3 regions of the Danxiaibacter flavus genome follow, and region 3 is predicted to be linked to each of the others. Evidence: riboswitches for the same ligand, from Rfam matches in the RefSeq annotation. Region 3 holds a riboswitch; each other region holds the start of a gene.
What was found. A riboswitch is a leader RNA that binds a small molecule or an ion and turns the genes downstream of it on or off. The one in region 3 is predicted to bind thiamine pyrophosphate.

Region 1: another riboswitch for thiamine pyrophosphate. It lies ahead of thiS (sulfur carrier protein ThiS); the one in region 3 lies ahead of QTN47_RS24400 (TonB-dependent receptor).
Region 2: another riboswitch for thiamine pyrophosphate. It lies ahead of thiM (hydroxyethylthiazole kinase); the one in region 3 lies ahead of QTN47_RS24400 (TonB-dependent receptor).

What each region holds. Positions count from the first base shown of each region.
Region 1 covers NZ_JAULBC010000009.1:82,866-93,080, reverse strand. Annotated here, with positions in the region: gene QTN47_RS23985 (PepSY domain-containing protein) at 1-446, opposite strand, end outside; gene QTN47_RS23980 (DUF2271 domain-containing protein) at 455-949, opposite strand; gene QTN47_RS23975 (ankyrin repeat domain-containing protein) at 955-2,457, opposite strand; gene QTN47_RS23970 (hypothetical protein) at 2,708-3,391, shown strand; gene QTN47_RS23965 (TlpA family protein disulfide reductase) at 3,404-4,615, opposite strand; TPP riboswitch at 4,789-4,883, shown strand; gene thiS (sulfur carrier protein ThiS) at 4,947-5,150, shown strand; gene thiC (phosphomethylpyrimidine synthase ThiC) at 5,198-7,060, shown strand; gene QTN47_RS23950 (thiamine phosphate synthase) at 7,532-8,188, shown strand; gene QTN47_RS23945 (thiazole synthase) at 8,274-9,050, shown strand; gene thiH (2-iminoacetate synthase ThiH) at 9,062-10,165, shown strand; gene moeB (HesA/MoeB/ThiF family protein) at 10,186-10,215, shown strand, end outside.
Region 2 covers NZ_JAULBC010000001.1:958,399-968,613, reverse strand. Annotated here, with positions in the region: gene QTN47_RS03660 (glycosyltransferase family 2 protein) at 1-850, opposite strand, end outside; gene QTN47_RS03655 (hypothetical protein) at 1,389-1,646, shown strand; gene QTN47_RS03650 (DinB family protein) at 1,707-2,231, opposite strand; gene QTN47_RS03645 (DUF3472 domain-containing protein) at 3,197-4,456, opposite strand; gene QTN47_RS03640 (Gfo/Idh/MocA family protein) at 4,548-5,972, opposite strand; TPP riboswitch at 6,480-6,575, shown strand; gene thiM (hydroxyethylthiazole kinase) at 6,625-7,419, shown strand; gene thiE (thiamine phosphate synthase) at 7,469-8,104, shown strand; gene thiD (bifunctional hydroxymethylpyrimidine kinase/phosphomethylpyrimidine kinase) at 8,101-8,958, shown strand; gene QTN47_RS03620 (TenA family protein) at 9,192-9,842, shown strand.
Region 3 covers NZ_JAULBC010000009.1:207,549-217,763, reverse strand. Annotated here, with positions in the region: gene QTN47_RS24425 (four helix bundle protein) at 13-384, shown strand; gene der (ribosome biogenesis GTPase Der) at 420-1,733, opposite strand; gene era (GTPase Era) at 1,834-2,733, opposite strand; tRNA gene QTN47_RS24410 (tRNA-Met) at 2,895-2,969, opposite strand; gene QTN47_RS24405 (head GIN domain-containing protein) at 3,114-3,833, opposite strand; TPP riboswitch at 4,166-4,262, shown strand; gene QTN47_RS24400 (TonB-dependent receptor) at 4,323-6,710, shown strand; gene QTN47_RS24395 (DUF4954 family protein) at 6,897-9,104, opposite strand; gene glmS (glutamine--fructose-6-phosphate transaminase (isomerizing)) at 9,300-10,215, opposite strand, start outside.

The sequences.
Region 1 (10,215 bases), 120 kb from region 3:
AAAACCGTACCCGATATAGCGATCAACAAAAGTAAAAAAGCTGTAATACCCACAAACAGCCGGCCGGTTTCATGCAGGAAAAGAGAGCGGTGAAAATCAGTTACCCATTGAAAGAATTCATTTTTTTTAGGAACTGAAGCCAATAACTTTCCGGATTTCGGATCTACATAAACAAAAATATTTTTCCCGGCTGTATCAACACCTTTCACAAGAACAAACTGATTGGCATCAACTTTAAGCTCGGTTACTTCTGCAAAAGACTTTTTCATTGCAGGAACGACTTCCGCAACGGTGATCTTATTAAAACCAGCAGCCCTGTACGTTGGCACTTTTTCTACTACTGGCTCAAAAGCCAGCATAATGCCGGTAATTGCTGCAAGGGCTATAAAAATAAAAGAAGATACAGCCAGGGCAAAGTGGCTGTATCTCCATACAGAAATCGTCATGTTGTAAATTAATTATTGGGGCTAAACCGAACGTAGCGTATATAACCTGTTCCTTCAGTTTTTACAGATAATCCTTCGGCAGTCAATGGAACTTCAATGTCCTTTTCATTGTAAGCTTTATCTTCTACCGCTGTTTCAAATCTCAGTTTATAGCCAGCATTTATTTTCGCGTTTTCAATTTCTAATATCGTCACACTACGATCACCACTTGCCACAGAAGCACCGGTAACAGCACTTATGTTCGATGGTTTCTGTGAAAAGGCTTTATGCCATGATTTTAAGTTCTTGTACCATTTTTTGTCAGAACCCATTACATAAAGCGTTTTCTCGTATGCACCTTTGCTATCAATGAGGGACACAACTATATAAGCTCCTTCGCCCATATAGTTGGTCATTTGCACCATGCATTTATATTTTATACTCCCACCCTTTTGTCCGTATCCTGTAACAACCTGTAAGAACAACACAGCAATGATCACAACTAACTTATAAGAATTCTTCATCTATACTATTTTAAAAAATCAACCGAAACATTATTTTTTGAAAAAGATTCGTTCTCCTTTGCCAACTCGTAAGCCGTTTCTTTAAACTCAGTCGTTGCTTCTTTTTGTGCACCTATTGATAACAAATATTTCAGAATTTCATTATCCCTGGAAACCATTGCAGCTTTATGCAGCGGAGTCAACCCTTCTTTATTTTTTGCGTTAACATCCACATTAAGTTTTTCAATACGCTTAAGAAGCGACAGGTCATTTTTCGTTACTGCGAGATGATACAATGTATTTCCATCTTTTTGCGGAGCGGTAAAGTTGAAGCCTTTGTCCTGCAACAGTTTTAGCTTCAAACCAAAATCATCTGCCCTTGTACCGCCGTTGGCAGCCCCTCTTTCGAATGCTTGCGGATTGTAAGACTGGATAAGATAATAAGCAAGGTTATTTCCGTCTGCATCAACAGCGTTCATGCCTGCACCTTTACCAATCAACAAGGCAACAACATCCGCAGAATTGCCGCGCACAGCCATATCCAAAGCAGAAACACCTTTTTTATTTACCTGGTTGATATTTTTTACACGGGAAACAAGCAACTCTAGTGTTGCTGTATCTCTGTTAGCTGCAGCGGCATTCATAAATGCAGTGTTGCCATCTTTATCAACCTGATTTACATCCACGCCTTTTGAGATAAAATATTTAATGATCTCTTCCTGTTTTGGCTTACGTGCAACATAATGCAATGCGTTCTCACCGTTACGGTTAATTGCATTGGGTTTAATTTTCAGAGTTTCAAGAAACTGGTAAACTTCTATTCCGTTGGCACTTGCCCTGGTTCCCTGTGCAGCCATGATCATTGCATTATCACTGTACTTTACACCTTTTTGAATAAGCGCTTTCATAAGGTTGATGTTGCCAGCTTTTGCCGCATAGTTAAATGCAGTGTTTCCGGCCGCATCTACATCGCTCAATGAAAGACCTTTGGATATAAAATAGTTTGTCAGTGACAAATCATTGTCGTTTGGTATTGCTAACAACAACAAGCTGGCGCCGTCATTATTGCGTTCTTTAACATTTGCTCCAGCCCTTAAAAGTGCGTCATAAACTTTTGTATCGGCCTGTCCGGAACTTGCAGCAAAACTAATTGGCGTCATACCGTGGCTATCTTCTACATTCAATTTTGCTCCTTTGGAAATCAGGTATTCGATCACTTCGGTATTTCCTTTGCTGGCTGCCCAAAACAAATAGGTACGGCTATCGTGGGTAAGCTTATCAACTTCATTGCCTTTTTGATCCAGCAGGTATTTGATGACACCAGGCGATGCCTTTGCGTTGATGGCGTATACAACTGCATCCATTCCCATTCTGTTGGATTCGGAAGGATTGTTGCCTTTTGTTACCTCTGCCTGAACTGAAGCCAGATCGGGGTTTGTTTTCCAATAAGACTGGTCGAAAAAAATATTTTTTTGCGCATGCAAAGAAAAAGTCGCAAGTGTAAAGATTCCCAGGAATAATTGTTTCATCTCGTGAATAACTGATTTTATTTGAGCAACGCCCTGTAAATGTGACGGTTGTTTTTTGAGCCTGCAAATTAGGATTCACGTATAATTGTGTTTTCAAAATAGGGAAATTGATTTACGAATTACAGAAAATGGCTAAAAGTACGGCAATGCGGGACTGTTATCTTTCAAATCAAAGTATATTTTTATAAATATAACCTGATCAAAACCCGTACAAAATCAGGATTAAAGTATATTAACCGATAGAATTTTTATGAAAAAACTAATACTGGTTTCATCTTTTCTAATGGGCAAATCTTTCATATTCGCGCAAAAGTCAGCGGTGATCGAGACATTTAAGAAATATAATATCTCAACAATAATCCTTGACTCAAATGCAAAGCAAAACGCTGCGGACTATTCTTATACAGTGCATGCGACATTAATTACCGGCGGTCAAAAAAAAGTTACCGAGGAAAAGTATCATCCGGCAAAAAATGCAGCCGAGCGGTGGGAACTTGTAAGTGTGAACGGCGGAGCTCCATCTAAAACCGACAAAAAACTATTTAATAAGGAACATAATCAACAAATTCCTATTGCTAAGCCGGACAGCACCTCATACCGGATTTTAAAAGACGATGCTGACTACCTGATTGTATCTTACCACTACGATACCTCCACTTTGGTGGCAGACAATAATTTCATGAAAGACTTCCCCGTTACGCTTTACATTAACAAGAAAAATGGAAGATTGGAACGATCGGAAGTCATAAGCGAGGAGCCCTTTAAGGTTAAGGTCTTCAAAGCCGATTATATGATGGTAAATACTACTTATATCTACATTGAAAAAACTGATCAGTATCTCCCCTTACAAGAAGAAACCACGATGAGTATTAGAATACTGGGGCGTAACGCAGAAATAATTACTTCGAATGAATATTCAAATTATAAGAAATAATTGCAGATTTAGTTATCTCAGCAAAATGCGCCGGGCCATTTCCATTCCTTTTTGATTACCTATTTCGCGGAAAACAATCTTTCCACTTTCATCTAATAAAATCAAAGTAGGAAAGGCTTCTATCTTAAATTTCTTGCAAATCACACTATTATTCCTGTCGTCAAACAGATTTATCCATTTTACGTTTTCATCCTGAATATAGTTTGCTACGTCTTTCATCGAACTATCAAATGCAACGCTAACTATATCAAAGTTCTTTTCTGCTGCCTGTCTATACAATGCTTTTAATTCGGGCATTATTTCTTTGCAAGGTCCGCACCAGGTACCCCAGAAATCAATCAATGTATACTTTCCACTCTTCCCTATAGTGAAAGTACGACCATTAGAAATGTCAGTCGCCTGTATTGGAAATGCATATTGCCCAGGCTCAATACCATAGTGTAGGGCGTTATCTGTAAGTTCTTCCAGGCTTATTGTATCGCCGCCTTTTGAAACTACAGCAAAACGAAAGGATTTAGATGAGAAATAAATAGTGTCTCCAACCTTGTATTTTACCGGATGCTCTTTTGGATTTTTAAATGGCTCATTTGCATTATTTATAAACAAAATTGCGGATTCACGATTATACTCAGCTGCAAAAAAAGAAGCGCATAAAGCAAACTTGAATTCAATGCTGTCAACTATAAAATTTCCAACGTGATAATAAGGAAAAACAACTATCCCGTCAGTGTTAATTGGTGTAATTGCATACTTAGCAATAACATCACGCTTCCGATGAATTTCTCCATCATACAAATCCACATTTTTTATTACAACAGAGTTTTTAAAAGTGTCCAAGCGCTGCAATTCTTCGTTTTCGAAATTCCCATCATTGTCAGTATCAAAACAGATCCACTTATATTTTGATCCATAAATTAAAGCAACTTTAAATGAACTGTTCAACTCCGTTTTCTCGTTTATTGAAGACGAAATGCCTGACAAATCCTGTAACTGAACTGTGCCAACTTTTACTGAATCTATTGTGTTAATAGACGAAAATTTCACTCCATCACCGCGTTCATTAAAATGCACAACTAAGCCGTTGGCACCATAAGGAACTGTGTCCGTTATATAATTTTTTAAAACGATTTTCTGATAAGAACGGGCAGACTGCTTACATGATGAAATTACAAATAGACATGCAACAGCAATTCGCACCCTACTTAACACAGTAGTGTTGATCATAAACAAAAATTATACAGATATTTAAATCGAAAGACCAGCTGATCAGGTTCAGGCAACACAAGGATTAGGCAGCAAAGTGTAATCAGCAGAAATTCAATTTAAGCATAATTTTAAAATAATCTACCCCCATTTTTTTCTCATTTCTTTTTTTCTTAAATAAAACTTCTATTTTCGCAGTGCTTTAGGGGTGCCGTAAACACGGCTGAGATTATACCCTTTTTAACCTGATCAGGATAATGCCTGCGAAGGGAAAAGTGCTCATCTGAGTTCTCTGTTTTTGTATTTCCTAAAGTTTATTGTTCATTTTTCTTTTCACCTTAAACAAGATGCCATGAATATTTTGCTGAACAGCAAACCGCAGGAAATTGCCGACCATCTGACACTTTCCCTCGCGCTGCAAGCCTTACAAATTAACTCCCTGAATGGTGTTGCCATCGCCGTTAACAATATTGTCATTCCAAAAAAAGATTGGGAATCTTATATACTGGAGCATAACGATGCATTGGTTATCATAAAGGCATCACAAGGAGGATGACACCTTCTCATCAATTAACCTTCTCATTTACACAACACTTATACAATATGCAAAAAGATAAAATACCATCTTCTTACGAGAACATGGAAATGCGTGCACCGCTTACCGGTTCGAGGAAAATATACATAACAGGCAAGTTGCATAACATCAAAGTGGCCATGCGGGAAATTGCATTGGGCGACAGCGTTCGCATTTCTTCCATAAAAGAAGAAGTAGTACCTAACGTACCCGTCACTGTGTACGATACCAGTGGCCCTTACACTGACCCGGATGTTGGCATAGATTTAAAGAAAGGACTGACAAGGCTTCGCGAAGAATGGATTGTACAAAGAGGTGATGTAGAAAAACTATCCGGATTTTCCTCCGGATACAGCAATAAACGGTTGAATGATGAAAAACTTAAGCCGTTACAATTTGAGCACATTCAAAAACCATATAAAGCAAAGTCGGGAAAAAATGTAACGCAATTGCATTATGCACGGAAAGGCATCATCACGCCTGAAATGGAATACATTGCCATTCGTGAAAATCAACAAATAGAAGCGTTATCCGATGAATCGCTAAGCCAACAGCATCCAGGCAATAGCTTTGGCGCCAACACCCCCTTAAAAAAAATTACACCTGAATTTGTGCGTGACGAAGTAGCTGCGGGAAGAGCCATCATCCCTTCTAACATCAACCATCCGGAGAGCGAACCAATGATCATTGGCCGTAATTTTTTGGTGAAGATCAATACGAATATTGGTAACTCTGTTGTTACCTCTTCCATTGAAGAAGAAGTGGATAAAGCTGTATGGAGCTGCCGTTGGGGTGGAGATACACTAATGGATTTATCGACCGGAAAGAATATTCATGAAACCAGGGAATGGATTATCCGCAATTGCCCGGTTCCTGTTGGCACTGTACCCATTTACCAGGCATTGGAAAAAGTGAATGGCAAAGCAGAAGACCTTACATGGGAGATCTTTAAGGATACATTGATTGAACAGGCTGAACAAGGCGTTGATTATTTTACTATTCATGCCGGCGTTTTACTCCGCTATATTCCACTTACTGCAAAACGTACAACAGGCATTGTTTCAAGAGGCGGAAGCATTATGGCAAAATGGTGCCTGGCTCATCATAAAGAGAATTTCTTGTATACGCATTTTGAAGAGATCTGCGAAATAATGAAAGCTTATGATGTAAGTTTTTCATTAGGCGACGGCTTGCGTCCCGGCTCAATTGCCGATGCCAATGACGCGGCTCAATTCGCAGAACTGGAAACGCTGGGTGAACTTACCAAAATTGCGTGGAAGCATGATGTACAGGTAATGATTGAAGGTCCCGGCCATGTCCCTATGCACCTGATAAAAGAAAATATGGATAAGCAATTGAAGGAATGTCATGAAGCGCCCTTCTACACATTAGGTCCTTTAACTACTGATATAGCACCGGGCTATGACCATATAACTTCAGCCATTGGCGCGGCCATGATCGGCTGGTATGGTACTGCCATGCTTTGCTATGTAACGCCAAAGGAACATTTGGGCTTACCTAATAAAAAAGATGTGAAGGATGGTGTTATTGCTTACAAAATTGCGGCACATGCCGCAGATCTTGCGAAAGGACATCCGGGCGCACAATACCGCGACAATGCTTTAAGTAAAGCCAGGTTTGAGTTTAGATGGGAAGACCAGTTTAATTTATCGCTAGACCCCGATACAGCCCGTTCCTTCCACGATGAAACATTGCCTGCAGAAGGCGCGAAAATTGCACATTTCTGTTCCATGTGCGGACCACATTTCTGTTCCATGAAAATTACACAGGACATCCGGGAATATAGCGAGCAGCAAACAAAGGAGTTAGCTGAAGGCATGTTGGAAAAAGCAAAAGAGTTTAGAGAACAGGGCGCGGAAATTTACAGCTAGGGGAGCTCAAGTACGAATTACGAAGTACGAATTACGAAGTACGAAGTACCCTGTTTCCGGCACGTTCATTTTTTGCAGCAGTCTAAGAAACATAGCCGGAATGCACACATTATCTTGAAAAGTAACCGACTAAAAATTTGCAAGGGCATTTTATTTGACTTGATCGCGTCAATTGAGTTTAGTTTATTAAGACACTAGACACGATTTGTATAATCCCGAAGCCCGCCTGACCGGACGGGCAGGGGATGAAATTATTATAGCAAATGCCCACTCTATTTATTCTAACCCCGACGGGGTGGCATTATAAAATGTCAACCATTTGGGTTTTAAATACAGGATTGTATGCCGTTCTAATAATTCCATCCCCTGCCCGTCCGGTCAGGCGGGCTTCGGGATTAGCCTGATAAAAATTCGTGCGACTATTATTCGACAAGGATCTTGATCAACTTGTTCAACTTTAGCCGGACAACAATGAAATGTAAAGAACCATTATCAATAACATTCATTCTTACCATGATAGAAAAACTTCAATTTATAACTACAACTGTAGCATTAGCAGAACAAGCTTGTAGCGGCGGTGTACGATGGGTGCAACTGCGATTAAAAAATGTTAGTCACGAGGCATATAAAACCGAAGCATTAAAAGTTCAACAGGTTTGCAAACATTATGGCGCCAAATTGATTATTGATGATAACGTGGAACTGGCGCTGGAGATTAAAGCTGATGGCATTCATATAGGAAAAGAAGATATGCCTTTGAATGAAGCAAGGGCCTTATTAGGAAATGATTTTATTATTGGTTGTACTGCGAATACAATGGAAGACATCATTGCTATTGCGGCGCAATCTCAGGCAGACTACATTGGCTTAGGTCCATATCGTTTTACTGTCACCAAAAAGAAATTGAGCCCGATACTTGGACTTGAAGGTTATCAGGACATTTTCAATTCACTGAAACAAAAAAATATTGTGATTCCACCTGTAATAGGTATTGGAGGAATTGAAGCTGAAGACATACCAGCCTTATTCCAAACAGGATTGTATGGCGTGGCTGTATCTGGTGCCATTGCAAATGAAAAAGATATCCAGGGAACAGCGCAAAAATTCGTTGATCTGTGTGCGGCTTAATGTAAGTCAAAATTAAACAGGCTAAGTAAAAAGCTTCTATGCAGTCAGCCTCACAAATGTTTAACCCCAACTTAAAGGAAAAACAATGAACGATACGCTTATCATAGCCGGTAAGAAATTCAATAGCCGCCTTTTTACAGGCACCGGAAAATTTGGCGACCATCAATTAATGCAACATGCATTGACAGCGAGCGGAACGGAGTTGGCTACCGTTGCATTAAAAAGAATAGACAGCGAAGACAAAGAAGAGGATATTCTCTCTTACTTACAACCCGGATCGATTGCATTGTTGCCCAATACATCCGGCGTAAGAAATGCAAAAGAAGCGGTATTTGCAGCCCAACTGGCAAGGGAGGCTTTGCAGACAAACTGGTTGAAACTGGAGATCCATCCCGATCCAAAATATTTATTACCGGACCCGGTGGAGACTTTAAAGGCAGCGGAAGAACTGGTGAAACTGGGTTTTATAGTATTGCCTTACATACATGCCGATCCTGTTTTATGCAAACGGCTTGAAGAGGTTGGCGTGGCAGCGGTAATGCCGCTGGGGGCTCCTATTGGCACCAACAAAGGATTAAGAACAAAAGACTTTTTAGAGATCATTATTGAGCAAAGCAATGTTCCTGTAATTGTCGACGCTGGCATCGGCGCGCCAAGCCATGCGGCTGCAGCAATGGAATTGGGAGCAGATGCCGTATTGGTAAATACAGCCATAGCCGTAGCGGCCAATCCTGTAGCCATGGCGCAAGCATTTAAGCATGCTGTAACAGCGGGCCGGACGGGCTATCTCGCCGGTTTAGGAGCAGAACGCAATGCAGCCGATGCAAGCAGCCCGCTTACTTCATTTTTATCTGAACTATAAATTGTACGTGTATGTTTCTTGAACAGTTTGATACGCTGTGCTGGAATAGCATTAAGGAAAGCATTTACACAAAAACTGCAGCTGATGTAAGAACGGCTTTGCAAAAAAGTAAACGTTCACTTGAAGATTTCAAAGCGCTTATTTCCCCCGCTGCTTTAGCCTTCTTAGAGCCGATGGCACAGCTGAGTCATAAGTTAACACAGAAGCGTTTTGGCAAAACAATTCAGTTATATGCACCATTATATCTGTCCAACGAATGCCAAAATATTTGCACCTACTGTGGCTTTAGTTATGATAATAAATTAAAGCGAAAAACATTAACACCATTTGAAATCATGCAGGAGGCCATGTATCTGAAAGAGCAGGGTTTTAAACATATTTTATTGGTTACAGGTGAGGCCAGCAAAACGGTAGGTGTTGATTATATCAGGAATGCAATTGCTTTGCTGAAGCCGCATTTCGCACAGGTAAGTATAGAAGTGCAGCCGATGGAACAGGAAGATTATGAAGCACTGATTGAAGCGGGGTTACATGCTGTGTTGGTGTACCAGGAGACCTATCACAAAGCTGATTACAAGATCCATCATACTAAAGGAAAAAAATCAAACTTCAGTTACCGCCTCGCAACGCCTGACCGTTTAGGTAAAGCTGGTATTCATAAAATAGGCCTGGGTGTATTGATTGGTTTGGAGGACTGGCGCACAGATAGCTTTTTTACAGCAATGCATTTAAATTACCTGGAGAAAACTTATTGGCAAACGAAATACAGTATTTCATTTCCACGGTTAAGACCGGCAGAAGGCCTGATAGAACCTAAAGTCGTAATGAGTGACAGAGAGTTGGCACAATTGATCTGCGCATGGCGCATATTCAATGAAGAAGTTGAATTATCTATCTCCACCCGTGAAAATGAAAAATTCAGAGATCATATCATTCAATTAGGAATTACGAGCATGAGTGCAGGATCTAAAACAAATCCGGGAGGATATGTCACTGAGGTAGAATCTTTGGAACAATTTGAAATTGACGACAGCAGGAGCCCGGCAGAAATTGTGCAAATGGTGCATGGCAAAGGTTACAAAGCTGTATGGAAGGATTGGGAGTCATTTGTGTAACTAAATAAAAGCGCATCATCATGCTTTCACAAAAAGAGCAGGCAAGATAT
Region 2 (10,215 bases), on a different contig from region 3:
TTAGCTGAACGCCGGATAGTAATAATATACTCGCAATAACAGACGCCCATCCCGGCATTACTGACTTCAAAAAAATGGTCGCATACAACGCATAAAGACAATAAATAAAAGCGAAAAAGGCGAAAATAAATCCCATAAAAAGGGATAATCTCAAAGGCGTGATTCCTCCAGAAGTTAGTCCTATACTTGCCAATTCAAGCATTTTTTTTAGTGTAAATTTAGATTGCCCAAAAGCTCTCTTTTGCAGCTGATATTTGACATAAGATTGCCTAAATCCCATCCACTGAATGGTGCCTCTAATAAATAAATTTTGTCCGCTTATTTCTTTTAGAATATTTACAACTTGCCGATCCATAAGTCGAAAATCAGAAACATTCCAATTGAGCGTCTGAGATTTATTTAGGTATTTATATATTAGATAAAAAAATTGAGAAAGAATACCTTTTATTATACCTTGATTTGAATTTGATACTCTTTCTGCGTTAACTATCTTGTACCCTTCTTTCCATTTCTGAATTAAGTTATTGATCACATGTGGGGGCTGCTGCAAATCGCCGTCGATCGTAATTACACAATCACCTTTTGCAATGTCAATTCCTGCTTTTAAAGCATTTTGATGCCCAAAACATCGAGATAGTTTTATACCTTTTACTTTTTTATCAAAATGGATACAACCCATTATTCGCCCCCAAGTGTTATCAGAACTACCGTCGTCTATAAAAATAATTTCATAGGTAGATGATAGTAATTCTTCAGAAAGAGCACTATACATTAGATCAACATTATCTTCCTCATTTAAAAAAGGAACAACAACCGATATGAGAGATTGAAACTCTAATTTACTTTTCAAATTATATGGGCTTTAGGGGTGATGGACTCAATTAGTTATGATTATTCAATAAAAAACAATATAGATATAGCTCACAAGTTTAATTTTTTGATCATTGAACACACGCTAGCATCTTCAATTAATAGACATGTCAACTAATCTTAATTTTCGCAAATTCACAGGGCAACTTATCTAAAGATTGGTTTAAATATTAAATAGCCTAAACAGAATTTACAAAAACGGCGTATGGACATATTATATTTTTAGATTAATTAGACGTTGCTAATATAAATAAAACTTATTATTTAATAAAAAAATATTATTTATTTATACTTAAGTTATTATACCTTCTACAAAAACTACTAACAACAGATTTACTTGTACCAGATGTAGCAACTTATGCAAAACCTTTTGCCTGCAACGACTGCAAATAAAATCATGCAGTGAAAGTCATCAAGAAAGATAATCACTTCCTTTTTAAATGAAACATTGAAAAACCATCATCAACGCGGCAGCTATTTATGATGCCGGTGTTTACTACGATAAGGATGATAAGAACATGTATGTTAACTGGTCAATTAAGACCTCAAACGCACCGCAGCTTTCCTACACTATTGCAGTGTACGACAACCAGGCGCATACAGGAAAACCAATCGCAACGCAGGAAGGCACCGATCCGGACGCAAGAAATGTAGCCATCCATGTTCCCAACCTGCCTTCAGAAAAGAAGACTTACTATCTTACATTACAGCTCACAGATATTTTTAATCAGCAATCAGAAATAAGGGAAATTATACTGGAAGAACTCAAACCTTAGTTTCAGTTTCATACACTCAAATAAAAAAATCCCTGGAGTAATTTATTTCAGGGATTGTCTTTATAAGCCACGTTGCTGTTTTGCCTGACTTCGGATAATCCTTACTGTTACCAGTAACTGTCCCAGGTGCCGCATGGTATGTTCGGCCGCATGAAACAACAAGCCCTGAACCGTTGATGGCAATTGTTTGCGGCCCACGCCTCGAAAATCAGTAAGTGTTTTTTCGTCCGTATTTTTTAATTGACTGATTGCTTCGTCTATGCGTTCGTTGAATTGTTTCAACAATCCGGCTACCGTTATGGAGCTGTCTTCTTTGCCTTCTTTAGCAAGAGCGTCCAATTGTTCCTGGTTAAGCATTTCTCCTTTTGCATAAGTCAGCAGGCGGTTAATTACACCGCTCAGATGTTGCAGATGAAATGCAGGAGAGGCAACATTTGCCGGCCGTTCCCACAAGAGGTTATCCGGAAAGTTGTTCATTATTTCATTAACTTCTTCTCTTGCCTGTAAAAGTGCATGTGCCGCGGGTTGCAATAAAGATGGCACACCCTCTGCGGGACCACGCATCCAAACTTCAGGTTGTTGCATATTGATTTGATTTAACCATCTAAAAGATTAGCTAAGTTAATGATCCTGGTGAAAGCTTAAAGCTCAAAGCTTAAAGGCTAAAACTATCGAACCATATAAGTAAGGTGTTGGCCGCGCCAACGTTTCTTCGTAAACAACTGAGAAAGCTTAAAGCCCAAAGCGTAAAGCCTAAAGCTGACCGAAGCGAAGGTTTTTAAACCATTTAAAAAATATAAGAGCAAATAAGAACTTTTGCCAGGGATCATAATAATAACACTTAAACGGCAATATATTTACTTAACCAGCTCGGACCTTCACCATTGACCATTGACTAGTTGCACATAAGGCATATAAGGATATAAAGGTTTTGATTGACCTACTTCGGTTACTTCGCTACATTGGCTGCATGTAAAGGTTGAAAGTTCATTGCTGACAGCGAAAAGTTTCAATGGCCAAGGCTGAAGGCCTTGGAGCATTAGCATGGGGCAACGCCCTATGGACAAGGTCACAAATGTTTGTCAAGCCCTGAAAGGGCGTTAGCAACTCCCCACAATCTTTTTTATACCATCGTAAATAATAGGTTTTTTATGCTAAAAATGAGCAGTGGTTATCTTTAGGATAAGAACTGTAACGCATTTCAAGTGCGTAAACATAAAAAGGAATGCAAACTATTTTTCGTTTTGCTTTCGCCCTTTCAGGGCTTAATCGATATTGCATTTATTATCCCGGGCGTTGCCCTGGACTAATGCTGGTCGCCCTTTCAGGGCTTGTTGCAGAAAGTTTACCAGGGAATGAAAGACATTAGCACAAATCAAATTTTCTAGTATCAAGAACCATTCTATTCGGAGCCAGTACGTTTTTCGTCCCATCTTATATTTTCTTATATGCCTTATATGGTTTAAAAAATTCTTTCAATGGTTCAAAAAAAATCCCGGGCTTGCCCCCGGGATCCAGTTCTAAGCTTTGCGCTTTAGGCTTTAAGCTTATCACGGTAATGTTTTAAAATCAATAACAGGCTGTTTACCCATTGCCTTTCTTTCAAACACGCTGTTAATCGGCGTATACGTTTTAAAGAACCCGCAATTTGTCATGTAGAAAGAACCGTTCTCTTCCCCTCCTGCATAATCATAACGTGCACCTTTTTTTGCTGTAGCATCAGCAGTAAAACGCGCTTTCGTCAATTCCGTCCAGTTACCATTGGTGTCCATCGCCCACTGATTGTTGCAGAATACCTTGCGGTTGTGCGCTCCCATTTCAGGATCAAAATTTTCAAGGAATGAATGCGCGTGTTTATAGTATGTATTTGTCAGCGGACGTGAAAAAGAAGCTATCAGCATCCATTTATTTTGCTCCGGTGCAAAGAAGTAAGAAGTGTACTCCGTTCTTCCTTTGCCGTCGGGTTTTACATGCGTTAGAAATTTATAAGTGTTTCCCGCTTTCCAGCTATAACGGAGATAGCTTTGTCCACCAGAACCTTCGTTGCCAAACTCGCCAATATGCACGCCTTCCCCTTGTTTAAGCAATTTGATCTTTGCAGAATCAGGAATACTTTTGGGATCGTCTGTTTTAAACGGGCTCCAAACTGAAAACAAAACCCGTCTTTCGGTAGGCGAATTCACCTGGATGCCACAATATCCTTCACCAAATCCATTGCTCATAAAATAAGAACCAAGCGGATCCGATCCAACGGGGATAGTTAATTCATTATAAAACCATTCAAACTGTTTGTCTTCCGGCAATAAATAATTGAGATGTACGGAAGGCCCTCTCCTTCCCCAATAAAACTCATCTCTTACATAATCCACTTTCCCTTCTGTTGCAGAACCGCTAATAATTAAATCTGAGATATCGGGCGCAGTCCCATTCAATAGTTCCAGCTTAACAGCGATATAACCGGTGTCTGTAACGTTGTATGCAAACCCTTCATATACTTTCCAATCTTTATCCGTTATGTTCAGCGAAGCTTTTGATGTTCCGGCGGAAATGCCAACCTTACTATTTCCGGAGCTACACTTTGCTTTAAGATCAATCTTTAAACTGCCGGTTTTATTTACCCTCACATATACAACCGGATGAACGGCATTATCGGTCCAGTTTGAAATGCCATTTTCATTCAGTTTTATCTTTTTGCTTTGCTTGTCAAAAAAAGTGTTTCCACCTAATGGCACATGCATTTGGGGCTCCTGCGCATAAATAACCACGCTGGCCATTAACAATGCAACGGCGGTATAAATTATCTTTCTCATAAAAAATAAAATAGTTCTTGAAATTTCTATAACAACAGGGCATTAAAAAGCCGGTGCCCTAAAGCAACCGGCTTTCTTCCTTTTTAACCTATTATGATTTTACACTGCGAACCGTTGTATTACCACCACCTTCAAGTGTAAGGTCCACAGGCTTGTTTGTCTTGTAGCTTCCTCTCGTAAAGTCAGGCACATCAACGGACTTAGATCTGTTCGCCACAGATTTTTCACTAAGCGGAGAAACACAGCTCCACAATGCAGCGTCATATACGTTTTGATCTAATGGCAATCCGTTACGCAGACAATCGATCGTGCGCCAGTCCATGATGAAATCCATACCACCATGTCCGCCGACTTTCTTTGCAATATCGCCAACATGTTTTACCAATGGTGTGGTGTATTTATCGTACAGATCCTTCAATTCACTTTCTTTCATCCATTCTTCACCAAGTGCAATTCGCTCAGGCGAAGGCCATTTGCTCGCCATGCCTTTTGTACCGCTTAACAGGTGAATACGTGAATAAGGACGCGGAGAAGTAACATCATGCTGCAGCATAATGGTCTTGCCGTTAATTGTGCGGATGATCGTAGTATTCATATCACCACGGTAAGGCTTGCCAACAAATTGATTGTAGAACGAATCGCTGGCAGCTCTCTTTTTAGCCTCTGCTCCCATTAGAAAATCATTGCTGGACATAGAAACCAGGTGATCAAAATTGTCTCCCCGGTTTATGTTCATGCATTGTGCAATCGGTCCAAGACCATGTGTTGGATACAGATTACCGTTTCTTGTGGCATTCTCTTTCAGCCTCCACATATCAGCATAGCCATTCTTATCAAAGTTGAGATCAAGCAGGTTGTGCAAATAAGCGCCTTCTGCATGAATCAATTCACCGAACATACCATTACGCGCCATGTTCAGGGTCAGTTGTTCAAAGAAATCATAGCAACAATTCTCAAGCATCATACAATGCTTTTTTGTTTTCTCTGAAGTCTCCACCAATTGCCAGCACTCATCTATTGTAACTGCAGCAGGAACTTCCGTGCAGGCGTGTTTGCCATTCTTCATTGCATATACAGCCATTGGCGTGTGGTAATGCCATGGCGTGCATATATACACAAGATCAATATCATTGCTTTCACACAATGCTTTCCAACCATCTTCACCGGTATATTCCTTTGCTTTCGGAATTCCGGCTTTCTCGAGGATTTTCTGCGCTTTTGCAACGCGATCAGCCTGTTTATCACACAAAGCTTTTATTTCAACACCTTCTATATAAGACATTCTTTGTACAGCACCAGGCCCTCTCATACCCAGACCAATAATACCAATACGAACTTTATCCAGTTTTGGAGCAGCATACCCGCTCATGTTAAATTGTTGTTTTCCGTTCTGAGGTGCTGCATCAAATGTTTCTTCTGCAACATTTGCAGACTTTCCAATGGAAGGCAAACCAACGGCAAGTACTCCTGAACCAAGAGTTATGTTGCGTAAAAAGTTTCTACGGTTAGATTTCATTACTACTTTTTTTGGTGTGTACAGTAAAACGCTAATTTCTTGAATAAACCCGAATAAAAATCACGGGAAAGCATATTAAGGCAAACGTTTGTGTAGAGCTGTCAGCTATCAGCTTTCAGCTTTGAGCTTTAAGGTATCAGGTATCAGGTGTCAGGTTAGTTTTTAACGCCGGGGGTTGTATTTGCGTATCCAGATCTTAATTTTAGCTATCAGCTATCAGCTTTTAGCTATGAGCCTTCCTAACCGGAAGCGTTGTCATACACATCTCATTTTCACTCATTCCATATTTGCACATTTGCATATTCTCTCATTTGCATATTCTCTCATTCGCACATTTGCATATCCCCTCATTTGCACATTCCATTGTCAATTTTCCCCGCCTGAACGATGTTAGTCGGGCAGGAACTTTCAATTGTCCATTCATAAAATTAAGGTTCTCCGCCTTAGGCTTTAAGCTTTAGGCTTTAAGCTTTTAGCTTTCACCTTTCCCCTGAATTCCTTATTTTGCATCCGCTTTAGGGGTGTTCCTTTTATGGAACTGAGATGATACCCTTGGTACCTGATACGGTTAATACCGTCGTAGGAAAAAGCAAAGGCTTTCTATGTTCCTTTCTTTGCACGGCCATCCTCCTATCGCGCTAAAAAAAGTTTCATGACAAAAGAATTATTATGGCAGCAGGTTGTGGCTGTTAAAGAAAGATCCCCGCTGGTACACAGCATTACGAACTATGTGGTAATGAATTTTAACGCCAACGCTTTACTGGCTGCCGGAGCCTCGCCAATAATGGCCCATGCTGCTGAGGAGATGGATGATATGGTAAATATTTCCGGTGCATTGGTAGTTAACATCGGCACATTGGACAGCAACTGGGTAAATAGCATGAAAATTGCTATTAAAGCAGCAGAAGCAAAGAACAAACCATGGGTACTGGACCCTGTTGGTGCAGGTGCTACCGCCTACCGGAACCAGGTTATCGCGGAATTGCTGGCGATACACAGGCCTGCGGTTATAAGAGGTAACGCTTCTGAAATACTTGCTGTTGCTAACGCTGAAAACAAAACCAGGGGTGTGGATAGCACTCATTCCAGCAATGATGCCATCGAAGCAGCCAAACAACTGAGCAATCAACTTAAATGCGTGGTTTGCATTTCAGGAGAAACGGACTATATCACCAGCAATGATATGGTTACCGGCTTGAAGAACGGGCATGCTCTTATGACCCGGATTACAGGAATGGGGTGTACCGCGTCTGCCCTGACCGGAGCGTTTTGTGCAGTTCAGGCAGATGCGCACCTGGCCACCTGCGCAGCAATGGCAATGATGGGAGTTGCGGGAGAGGTCGCAGTGAAAAAAGCAGGCGGACCAGCAACATTGCAAACGGCTTTTCTTGATGCGCTTTATACAATGGATGTAACAACTTTTATGGAAACTGTACACATTGTTTAACAATGGCGGAATTGATTTGAGCAACGTTTGGGACAATTAAACAAATAATATGGCATTTCCACATAAGCTTTATCTGGTAACAAATGAACTCGCCTGTAAAGGCAAAAAATTACTGGATGTTGTTGCTGCAGCTGTTAAAGGCGGCGTTGATATTGTACAGTTCAGGGACAAGCACGCCACTGAAGAAGTATTCACCAATACGGCAACCGAACTGCAATCCCTGCTTTCAAAAAACAACATTCCGCTTATCATAAACGATCGCTGGCAGGTTGCTCAATACATTCATGCATACGGCGTTCATGTAGGCAACAGTGATCTTTCACCGACTGCAATAAGAGCAGCATGGCCCCAATGCAATTGTCTTGGTTATTCTATTGAGTATGAAGAACAACTTAACAATACCGAAATAATACCTTCGGATTATCTTGGCATCAGTCCTGTTTTTAACACTTCCACAAAGGTGGACACGGTAAGAGAATGGGGACTTGATGGCATAAGATGGATGCGCAAAGCAACCACAAAACCCCTTGTTGCCATAGGCAACATCAACCTAACCAACGTGGCGGATGTTATAAAAGCTGGCGCAGATTGTGTTGCTGTAGTATCAGCTATCTGCAGTGCGGATGATCCGGAAAAAGCAGCTGCTATGTTGCGTAATGAAATTGAAAAAAACAGCAGATCATGACAGAGAAGAAATTTACTTATGCGCCGGTAATGACCATTGCCGGCTCTGACAGCGGTGGCGGTGCGGGCATACAGGCTGATCTGAAAACGTTCTCCGCATTGGGATGTTACGGTTGCAGCGCCATAACGGCTATTACCGTTCAAAATACAGTGGGCGTCTCCGGGATACATAGCATTCCGGAAGATATTGTCCGCGGACAGATCACCGCTGTTATTGACGATATTCAGCCCGCTGCCATTAAAATAGGCATGTTGCATACGCCTTCACTTGTAACGGCAGTTGCAAGAACTTTGAAAAATTATCCCAACATTCCAATTGTTGTGGATCCTGTTATGATAGCAACAAGTGGCGACAAACTTTCGTCGGGCAATATCTCTGATGCTTTAAGAGAATATTTGTTCCCACTGGCAGCGGTTGTAACACCCAACCTGGATGAAGCATCCATTCTTACCGGATCTTCAATACATGATACAGAGACCATGCAACAGGCTGGTAAACATATATTACAATCAGGATGTACCTCTGTTTTAATCAAGGGAGGACATCTTAAAACTGATCAGCTGTTTGATGTATGGATGCACAAAAAGGGACAAAAAATCATTATTGAAGCACCTTATATTCCTACCAACAATACACATGGAACTGGCTGCACATTATCCTCAGCCATCGCTGCTTTTCTTGCAATGAAAAACTCAATTCCCGAGTCCATTCAGCTTGCACATGACTACACTTACAATGCAATAGATCATGGCAAAGACGTACTTACCGGAAAAGGCAATGGACCATTAAATCATTTTTATGCGCCCAAGGCCATGAAAAAATATGTTATTGGGGAAGGAAGGCGTGAGGGGTGAGGCGTGAGGTATCAGGTTTCAGGAGAGGCAAGAGGAATAAGGTTTGAGGAATAAGGCGTAAGGCCTGAGGTGAAAATAGCTTCGCCATGAATATTCGACCCTGAAAAAGTCGCAACCACACCAGACATCAAAACATCAGACATCAGAACATCGTACACCGTACATCTAACATCGTACATCTAACATCGTACATTGATTAACATCGCACATTAAATAACATCTTACATTGAATTATGAACTGGAGTGAACACGCATGGAACAGCATCGAACAGATCTATGAGAAAATACTGGACATGCCCTTTAATAAAGAATTGATGGCAGGAACCTTAACTACTGAGCGTTTTCGTTTTTATATGATGCAGGATGCGCATTACCTCAGCGCATTCAGCAAGGTGCTTGCCATCATTGCTTCCAAATTACCTTCAGCAGAGTCATTGGATTTCATTCGGTTTGCCGAGGGCGCCGTTGTTGTTGAAAGAGCGCTTCATGAAAATTATTTTTCTGCGTGGCAGGTCTCTGAAATAGCTGAGATCTCGCCGACCTGTCAATTGTATACAGATCACCTTTTCCGCCGCGCATACCTGGACTCCGTCGAAGTGGCAATTGCCGCCGTGCTTCCTTGTTTTTGGATCTACAAAAAAGTGGGTGACCATATCTATGCAAACCAACAAAAAGAAAACAATCCTTACCAGCAATGGATAGACACATATGCAGGAGAAGAATTCGCCATTTCCGTGAAAAGGGCAATCGCTATCGCTGATGAAAAAGCTGCTCAACTAACACCCACACAGCAACAGGCTATGACCGAAGCGTTTGTCAAAACCACAAAAATGGAATGGATGTTTTGGGATAGCGCGTATGGGATGGAGAGGTGGAAGGTTTAAGAAGACCGTAAGACATGTAAGACCGTAAGACCGTAAGACAGTAAGATCGTAAGAAGGGCAACGAATGAGTTGTATTAACTGAATGTGTTAAGTAGCGAGAAAGATTTTTGAGAGGGTAAGAAAATACGATAGCATGACGGGAAGAGCTAGAAAATTAGGGGAAGACGGGCCCAGGCTAATAGCTGATAGCTTAAAGCTGACAGCTTAAAAGACCGTAAGACCGTAAGACAGTAAGATAGTAAGATAGTAAGATAGGCATCGAATGAGTTGTATTAACTGAATGTGTTAAGTGGCGAGAAAGATTTTTGAGAGGGCAAGAAAATACGTAGCATGATTGTAAGAGTTAGAAAATTGGGGGAAGACGGGCCCAGGC
Region 3 (10,215 bases):
TAAAATACCCTTATGAAAATGTCAAATGCCGACTTCAACGAACAGTTAAGACGACGAACTAAAGACTTTGCATTAAAAGTTATTTTTCTCAGCAATGATTTGCCTAGGATAGAATCCGCAAAGATTTTGGCCCGGCAATTAGTAAGATCGGCTACGTCTGTAGCTGCAAATTTCAGATCTGCATGTAGAGGACGTTCAAAAGCAGAATTTTTCAGTAAAATATGTATTGTTGTGGAGGAGGCTGACGAAACTCAATTTTGGCTGGAGATGCTTCAAGACAGCAACATAGTTACCGACGAAAGGATCTCTCAGTTGCATAACGAAATATCCCAAATTCTTGCAATTACAACTACAATAAAACACAAAATTCAAAGTCAGCAGTAACACCTTTCTTACTGTCTTACTATCTTACTGTCTTGCTATTTTTTCCTAAAGAACAACCTCACCGGTATACCTGAAAAGTCAAAGTTCTCTCGTAGCTTATTTTCAAGATAATTTTTGTAAGGTTGCTTGATGTCGTCGGGGAAGTTGCAAAAGAATGCAAATGACGGCACATGTGTAGGTAACTGTGTTACGTATTTTATTTTGATGGAATGACCGCGCACAACCGGTGCGTGATAAGATTCAACAGCTTTAAGCATTACCTCATTCAATTCACTGGTTGAGATCTTACGGGTTTTATTCTCAAATACCTGCAGGGCTGCTTCGATAGCTTTGAAAATTCTTGTTTTTTCTTTGGCAGATATAAAGATAAATGGCACATCGTTAAATGGAGCCAGGCGTTTCTTTAATTCTTTTTCATAATCACGCGCGGTATTGGTTTCTTTCTCTACCAGATCCCATTTATTCACCAACACAACAATTCCTTTACCTTTTCTTGCAGCCAGTGAATAGATGCTTATATCCTGCGCTGTAATACCTTTTTCAGCATCGATTATCAATAAGCACACATCCGCCTCATCCATCGCTTTAATGGCTCGGATGATGGAATAAAATTCAAGATCATCTTTTTCTTTACTCTTCTTTCTTATACCGGCAGTATCAATAAGGACAAATTCCTTTTGGAAAAGTTTATAATGCGTGTGAATGGTATCTCTCGTTGTTCCTGCAATATCGCTCACGATAGTTCTCTCCTCTCCTATAAGAGCATTCAAAAGAGAAGATTTACCAACGTTAGGCTGTCCAATGATAGCGAATTTTGGAAGCTCACCAACGCGCACAGTGTCTTCTGATTCTTCTTCAGTAATCAGCGCTGTAACAGCATCAAGCAACTCGCCGGTACCGCTGCCACTCATACTGCTGACGAAGTATGTATTTTCAAAACCGAGGCTGTAAAATTCAGTCCCTTCAAGATAGCGGTTATTGTTGTCAACTTTATTTACAACAAGGAATACAGGTTTCGTAGCACGACGCAAAAGATCCGCAACAGCTTCGTCGAGATCGGTAATCCCGATAGCTGAATCAGTCATAAAGATGATCGCATCAGCCTCTTCAATAGCGATTTTCACCTGTTTGCGGATTTCAACTTCAAACACGTCCGTTCCATCATGAACAAATCCACCGGTATCAATAACATTGAATGTTTTACCGCTCCAGTCGGTAATGCCATACTGCCTGTCACGTGTAACGCCACTCACATCATCTACAATCGCCTTGCGTTGTTCAAGCAAGCGGTTGAAAAATGTACTTTTTCCAACATTTGGCCTTCCTACTATTGCTACTGTAAAACTCATAATCTTAAAATTGTTTATGGGCGTCAGGTAGCAGGTTTCAGGTATCAGGCAGACACTGTCTAACCCCGAACCTTATGCCTCACACCTTAAACCTTACTCCTTAATGGTATCCGTACTCTTTCAATTGCATGTCGTTATCACGCCACTTCGGACGCACCTTAACAAACAACTGAAGAAATATTTTTTGCTGAAGGAAATTTTCAATATCTGTTCTTGCTAGTGTTCCGATCTTTTTAATCATACTTCCCTTCTCTCCGATCAGTATTGCTTTCTGGCTTTCGCGCTGAACGATAATGTCTGCCTGAATTTTTATTAATGTATCCTTCTCTTTAAATTCATTGACCATTACCGCGGTATGGTAAGGTATCTCATCACCGAAAAGTTCATAGATCTTTTCACGGATCATCTCCGCGACAAAAAACTTGGTAGGCAGATCGGTCAAATCATCCTCGCTATAAAAAGATTCACCCTCCGGCATTAGTTCAATGATAGCTTCAAGAAGTTGCTCAAGATTCGCCTTTTTCAACGCAGAAATAGAAACTATCTTCTTACAATACCGTTGATTGCCAAAAAATGATATTACTTCTTCCAGCTTGCCCTTCGATGCCTTGTCAGCTTTGTTTACAACAACAATAGAAGGAACTTTTAGTTTAAGTGAGCTGAACAGCTGGTGATTTTCCTGTATATCATCATTTGCATCAACGATCAAAAGGGCAACATCCGCATCTTCCAACGCACTTTTTACGCTGTGCATCATTTTTTCGTGCAGCTTGTATTTGGGTTCGATGATTCCCGGTGTGTCTGAAAAGATCACCTGGTACTTCCCCGGCTCTGTTAAGAAACCTTTAATGCGATGCCTTGTTGTTTGCACTTTTGATGAAACAATCGCAAGTTTTTCGCCCAGCAAAGCATTAAGCAAAGTGCTTTTGCCTGCATTAGGTTTACCAAATATGTTTACAAAACCTGCTTTCATTTTCAAATCAACAATAAAAAGTAACAAATCAAAACGATTGCCGCAAGTGCAAACGTCCGGTACAACCATTATAAATCACAAAAGCCTCTAAGAGGCTCTGCAATTATTCATTTATACCTTACGGCCTCTAACAGATGAAAACCTATCAGATTAGTTTTTAAATAGTTAAGGCCTCTTGCGAGGCCTTCTGGTTGCGAAGGGAGGGTTCGAACCTCCGACCTTCGGGTTATGAGCCCGACGAGCTACCGCTGCTCTACTTCGCGATTTGAGATTGCAAATGTAGGGGGATAATTGTTACCAGCCAAAATATTCTAGAATATTTTTTAATTGACAGTGGAAAATTGACAATTGATAATGAAATACATCCATTCCTAATTTTCAATTGTCAACTTTCAATTTTCAATTAACTAATCCTGCTTTTTAATGCTAGAACCTCCGCTCGCATCAACACTCATAATAACACCTGTTCCTTTGTAATGGATTATACTTCCTCCGCTGGCATCGGCTTTTAACGCTTTATTGATGGTGATGTTGATCACAGATCCTCCGGACGCATCCACATTACAATTGTTTACGGCAATTGCAAAATCTTTAAAAATGCTACCACCGCTGGCTTCGATGCTTGCAGCGTCAAAAGCGCCATCCAATTTCGCGATGCTGCCGCCACTTAAATCTATGTTTAAACTGTTCCCTGTAAACTTGCCTTCAGCAATGCTTCCTCCACTTAATTCCATTTTCAGGTTATTTACGTTTATGGGGTCAGCAATTTTACCCACAGAGCCACCACTGAGGTCAAGGAAGTTCAAATCTGTGACAGTTACATATGCTTTGATTTTCTTATTACCCCAGCTCCATCCGTTCCAAAATCCATTTTCGAGGTAGATCTTCAGGACGCCATTTTTTACTTCAGTTTTTATTTTAGCCGTAAACTTATCCTCACCAGCACTAACTGCAACACCCTGCTCTTTGCCCTGTGACAAATACAGGTTAATGCCGCCACCTACACTCACGCCGTTAAATTTATCAACGGTTCTAATACTGGCGTTAGGGTCGTAAACCAGGTTTTGAGCTTTCAGCACCATTATGCTCAGGAAAAGTAAACCTGTCAAAATCAAAAACTTCTTCATAAGGAATATATGTTTGCTGTTCAACGATTTTTTTTGAAAAAGGTTACAGGAAGATACAAAAAAGTAGTTTCAAGCTTAAAGCCTAAAGCTCAAAGCTTAAAACTTTTACTGTCATGTTTTTGAATACTGGCTAAGAAGGCAAATTTCCCGTCATTCGCTTGCTCAGTCTCAAAAAAATCACGTCAAGAGTTGTGTATAGCTCTTAAGTTTTAGGCTTTGAGCTTTAGGCTTTAAGCTTGCTTTCTCGCATGCAAACTTTTAATATTTGTTTTGAATAGAACTTGAGGTGTTACTTTGTGGTTGAAAAATCACCGGCAATCTGCGGTCCGTTGGTGATTTCCTCGGGGTGCTTTCGAAAGAAGGCTGAGATTATACCCGTAGAACCTGAACAGGGTAATTCCTGCGAAGGGAAAGGCGAAGAACTTCTTTTATTTGTCCTCTCCACAGCAATTCCCTGTTCCCAAAATTTGATTAATACAAATTAGGAACATGAAGAAACTTTTGGGAACACTAACAGCTCTGTCTACTGTTATTTTTGTTCATGCACAGTTTTCCGTCAGAGGAAAAGTAACCGACACACAACACCAGGCACTGAAAGGTGTAAGTGCAGTATTTAGCGACGTTAAAGGAAAAACACGGTCAACGATAAGCCAGGAAGATGGATCATTTGCCATCTCCGGACTTTCTAACAATTCATCGGGATCACTTAATCTTGAATTTGTCGGGAAGAAAAAGGTTTCGAAAAATATTTCAGTTGACAACAGCGATGTTGTTATTGATGTCGTTATGGAGGATAACAATTTTTTCCTCGAACCATTAGAGGTAAAGGCTTTGCGTGCAACCGACAAAAGCCCGTTCACGAAAACCAACCTTGCTAAAGCTGAGATCGAGAAAAATAATATTGGGCAGGACCTTCCTTTTATCCTTAACCAAACACCTTCCGTTGTGGTTAACTCAGATGCCGGCACTGGCATTGGCTACACGGGTATTCGTATCAGGGGTACTGATGCAACACGCATCAACGTAACGTTAAACGGTATTCCTTACAACGATGCCGAAAGTCAGGGCACATTTTTCGTGGATATGCCAGATGCAATATCTTCTGTTAACTCCATACAAATTCAACGCGGTATAGGAACTTCTACCAATGGCTCAGGAACTTTTGGCGCAACAATTAACCTTAGCACCAATGAGTTCAATGACAAGGCTTATGCCGAGTCCAATAACAGCTACGGCTCATTCAACAGTTGGAAAAACACCATCAAAGTAGGAAGCGGTTTGATCAATGATCACTTTACAGTTGATGCACGTCTTAGCCGCATAAGCAGCGACGGATATATTGACAGGGCGAGCAGCAACCTGCAGTCATTCTATTTTTCTACTGCTTATGTAAACAAAAAAACGTCTGTAAGATTCAATATTATCTCCGGTAAAGAAAAAACATACCAGGCATGGAACGGAGTTCCGGAAAGTATGCTATCAACAGATAGGACGTATAATTCACTGGGAACAGATAAGCCTGGAGCTCCTTACGATAATCAAACAGATAATTACCAGCAGGACCATTATCAGCTATTCGTAAATCAGGCCATCAACAATAACCTTTCGTTCAACATTGCCACTTTTCTCGTGCACGGCAAAGGTTATTATGAGGAATACAAAGGCAAAAGAAATTATACTGACTACGGATTGAACAATGTTGTTTTTAATGGCGATACCATTACACAAACTGATCTTATACAAAGGCAATGGCTTGACAACTATTTTTATGGACAGGTATTTTCCCTTCATTATAAAAAACAAAATAATGAACTGACTTTTGGTGGCGGCTGGAACAAATATGATGGTGGCCATTATGGGAAAGTATTGTGGGCTGAATTTGGCGGCGTTCCGTCCGACTATCAATGGTATGATAACAACGCCTATAAGACTGACATAAATGTGTACGCAAAATGGTTGCACAGCTTTAACAATCAATGGAGCATATTTGCGGATGCACAATACAGGTATGTGTTGTACAAGATGGACGGCTTTAAGGACAATCCGTCTCTTTACATAAGAAGGCCTTTCAACTTCTTTAATCCAAAAGCAGGCATAACTTATACCAATAACGGATGGACCGCTTATGCCAGCTATGCAGTGGCAGGCAAAGAACCTAACAGGGATGATTTTGAAGCAAACCCTGTGGACCAACCTAAAGCAGAGCAACTGCAAGACTTTGAGCTGGCAGTCGAAAAAAAATACAGCCACTTTAATTTCGGTGCAACGTTCTATTACATGATGTATAAAGATCAGTTGGTATTAACCGGAAAAATGAATGATGTAGGTGCATATACAAGAACAAATACGCCTGAAAGCTATCGTGCAGGCATAGAATTACAGGCCGGCGCAGTTATTACCAACTGGCTGAACATTAATGCAGGCGCTACTTTCAGTCGTAACAAGATCAAAGCGTTTACTGAATACCTTGATGACTACGATAATGGCAAACAGGTGGGCTATGAACATAAAAATGTAGATATTTCTTTTTCACCATCTATTATTGCCAATGGCTCGATTAACTTTTTGCCATGTGCTAATTTTCAGCTCAGCCTGCTAAGCAAATATGTTGGCAAACAATATCTTGACAACACACAGGATAACACAAGAAAGATCAGCGATTACTATACACAGGATGTTCGCGCCATTTACACCATCAAACATCTATTGTTTAAAGAATGGAACATTGCCGCCCAGGTGAATAATGTGTTTAACAGAATGTATGAATCTAACGGTGCAGCCTATCCGTATATCAGCAACAACGTAAAGGTTAATGACAACTACTATTTCCCGATGGCGGGGATTAATTATATGCTGTCGCTGAATGTGAAGTTGTAAGGAGGTGTACGTTGTAAGTTGTACGTTATACATTTATCGAAGCGAAAGATAGTTTTAAGTTATACGTGGTACGTTGTTGGTTTATTTAAGGGAAGAACTGTTTTAAGGAGTGCGTTGTACGTTTTTTCCCATGGTATATTAATTACAAGGGCTAAAACGTACAACGTACAACGTATAACTTACAACTTATAACTTCAGTTGCTGTGCGAGTGCGACAAACTCCTCAAACGCTTGTTGCTGCTGATTGATGAAGCTGTTATCATCAAGTTTTCCCAATACTTTATCCATTTCTTCCTGGCTATCATAAATCATTTTACGAAATGGGTTCGTGTAATCTTTTGAGCGGGATGTTTTAATATTTTCAGTTATCCACTTTTTGGTTGCCACTGTTTTATCCAGTAATTCATTGAATGTTTCCTTACTTACTGTTTTGATCTGTATGCCAGAGACTTCCTGCAAAGAAGCGAGCGCATGGACCAACTTAAGATTCGCATACGCTTCCCCCAGTCGTACATACTCATCATGCAGATCATTCCACGAATCAATTGCACCTTCACGTATATTCTTTCTTAAAACATCAACTTCGTCAGAAGGAATAAGTTGCCCCCCAACATTCAACCAGTTATTTCTTTCACCAATATGCGGTAGCTTTTTAAAGCTTTGCTGAATATCAGTAATATCTTCATTTTGCATAAATGCTATCAGCTGGGTCATTCCATAATATTCAATCATCTGGCGGAAGATATTATACGACTGTTGAATCTTAATGATAACGGTTTTGCGTTTATTATTTTCAAAGCCTTCGGCCATTACTTCCAGATCATTTACTACTGGTTTTTGCTTCGACAATAATTCAAATCCCTGCTCTCTGCAGTCTGCATCGTCAACAACAAGCGTTGGATTCTCCATCCTGAAAAATGCCCGGCCCGTTTCGGTTTCAAAAACCCGCAGCGCATTGAACATTTCATTCACACTGTCAGGTGCAAGAAAATCGTATTCTATTTTTTGTATGCGTTCAACACGTTTATCGCGGTCTACATACTTCCACGCATTGCGCGCCATTGCATACATGTTGTACATGAACCAGTATGCGGGCATAACGACCAGCCGGTTATTAGCCAGATCGTTACTGACAAGTGAAAAAGGAATTGGTATATCAAGTTCGTAAGAATAATCACCTTTAGCCAGAATTGTAAAGCAGGCAAATCTTGAGTTGTGTTTCAGACTCACACATAATCCCGGCCAAAAGCCACGCCCTGTTATGATTTCTCCATCCGGACTTCTTGAATTGTGATTAGAACCGATTGTGGCGCCTGCAGGAATATTGCTTTGTCCCATAACAACCGCCGCGCACAGAAACGAGTTATTGTGATGCTGCTCGTGTGCTGGAAATATCAATGAATTCAGCACTTCGCAACATGAGATAGTTGCGTTGTTACCAAGATATGAATTGATCAACCTTGCGCCATATTTTAATTGGGAATGAGATGCCATTACGAAACGAACGGCTTTTACGCCATAAAAGATCCTGCAGCCAAATCCAACAATTCCATTTACCAATTCACAGCCTTCGCCAATCTGGGAACGGCCTTCAGGCCCTGAATTGATCGTGAGGTTTTTGAGCTTATTGGCACCTTTAATGTAGGCATCGCTGCCAATCCAGACATCCTTTACAATATGCGTGTTTTTAATAATCGTCCGGTCGCCAATCTTGCCATAATAACCGCGTTGTATATCAAATTCATGCTCGGTAAATTCAACAAACTTTTTAAGCATCACTTCATCTTCTCTGTACTTGCTCCATAACCAGGCATCCCCCGGCACCATGCTGTTAAACGGAATAACACTCCTGCCGCCATTCTCGTTGCATATCTCAAGCCAGATGCGAATGCTTTCATCTTCGCCATGTTTAACTATTCCATTACCAAACTTTGCGTGATTGGTTGTTGAAAGTTCATTCACTTTCACAATCATCACTTCGTTGCCGATGATATAATGTGATAAATAATTTACATTATCAATGACAACGTTATCGCCAAAATCGCAACTAATGATTGTTGAGTTATATAGGCCCACAGGCATGATCAGATCACTGTATTCTAAACAGTATGGCTCAAGTTTGCCGATGCGCACCAGGCCATAAAACTTACAGTTCTTAACAAGTTCAGGATTAAATGCATCGCTTACCAGTATCATGTTCCAATCCGCACTGGTATTACCGTTGCGAACGAGCACTTCAATTTCATATGCTGTTAAACGTCTATAGTCGATACCACTCCTGTTTTGTATGTTCCGCAGATGATATTCATCCTTTCCTTCCGGTAAAAACTGGGTTGGTATAAAGCCGTTACCTAACGACGAAAACGGTACTTTTTTTATTAAATTCTGAGACATAGGAAGAGGTTGTGATTTGTGATGAGAGGGGACGATCGTGAATGGTGAATGGTGAATAGTGAAATGTGCGAGCCCTTTTGTTTTATGCAATCTCGCTTTACTGCGATAAACAAACTCAAATTTAATATTGAACGGTTTTCTATCAGTTTTGCTCTCCCACCTTTCACCTTTCACTATTGACCATTCACTATTGACCTACTCGACCGTAACGCTTTTTGCCAAATTCCTCGGCTTATCTACATCATAACCTTTTGCAACGCCGATATGATAAGCCAACAACTGTAATGGAATTACGCTTAGCATCGGCGCAATAATTTCATGGGCCGGCGGCAGGATAATTACATCATCTGCAATGGATGGAGTAACGGTGTCTCCTTCAGTTATTACCGCAATTACTTTGCCCTTTCTTGCTTTGATCTCCTGCATATTGCTTACCACCTTCTCATGATAAGCATCTTTTGTTGCCACAAACACAACAGGCAAATGTTCATCCACCAATGCGATGGGACCGTGCTTCATTTCTGCAGCCGGATATCCTTCTGCATGTATGTAAGAAATCTCTTTTAATTTGAGTGCGCCTTCTAATGCAATGGGAAAGTTATAACCGCGGCCGAGATAAAGAAAGTCATAGGCGTCTTTATATTTCTCAGCCAGTAACCTAATGCTATCATCCAGCTTTAAAACCTCGGCTACTTTGTCAGGCACTTCGGCCAGTTCTTTACAGAGTATTGAATATTTTTCGATAGATATCGTTCCTTTTTTATGTGCTATTTTTAAAGCGATCATTGTAAGAACCGCGAGCTGTGCTGTAAATGCCTTTGTACTGGCTACGCCTATCTCGGGCCCCGCGTGCGTATAGGCGCCCGCGTGTGACAATCTTGAAATAGATGATCCAACGGCATTCACCACACCCAGAATGATCGCACCGTTCTCTTTGGCGTTCTCTATGGCTACAAGTGTGTCCGCGGTTTCTCCGCTTTGAGAAATTGCAATAATAACATCCCCCTGATGCACTACCGGGTTTCGATACCTGAATTCTGATGCATATTCCACTTCTACCGGTATGCGGCAGAGCTCTTCAAAAATGTATTCTGCAACCAAACCCGCATGC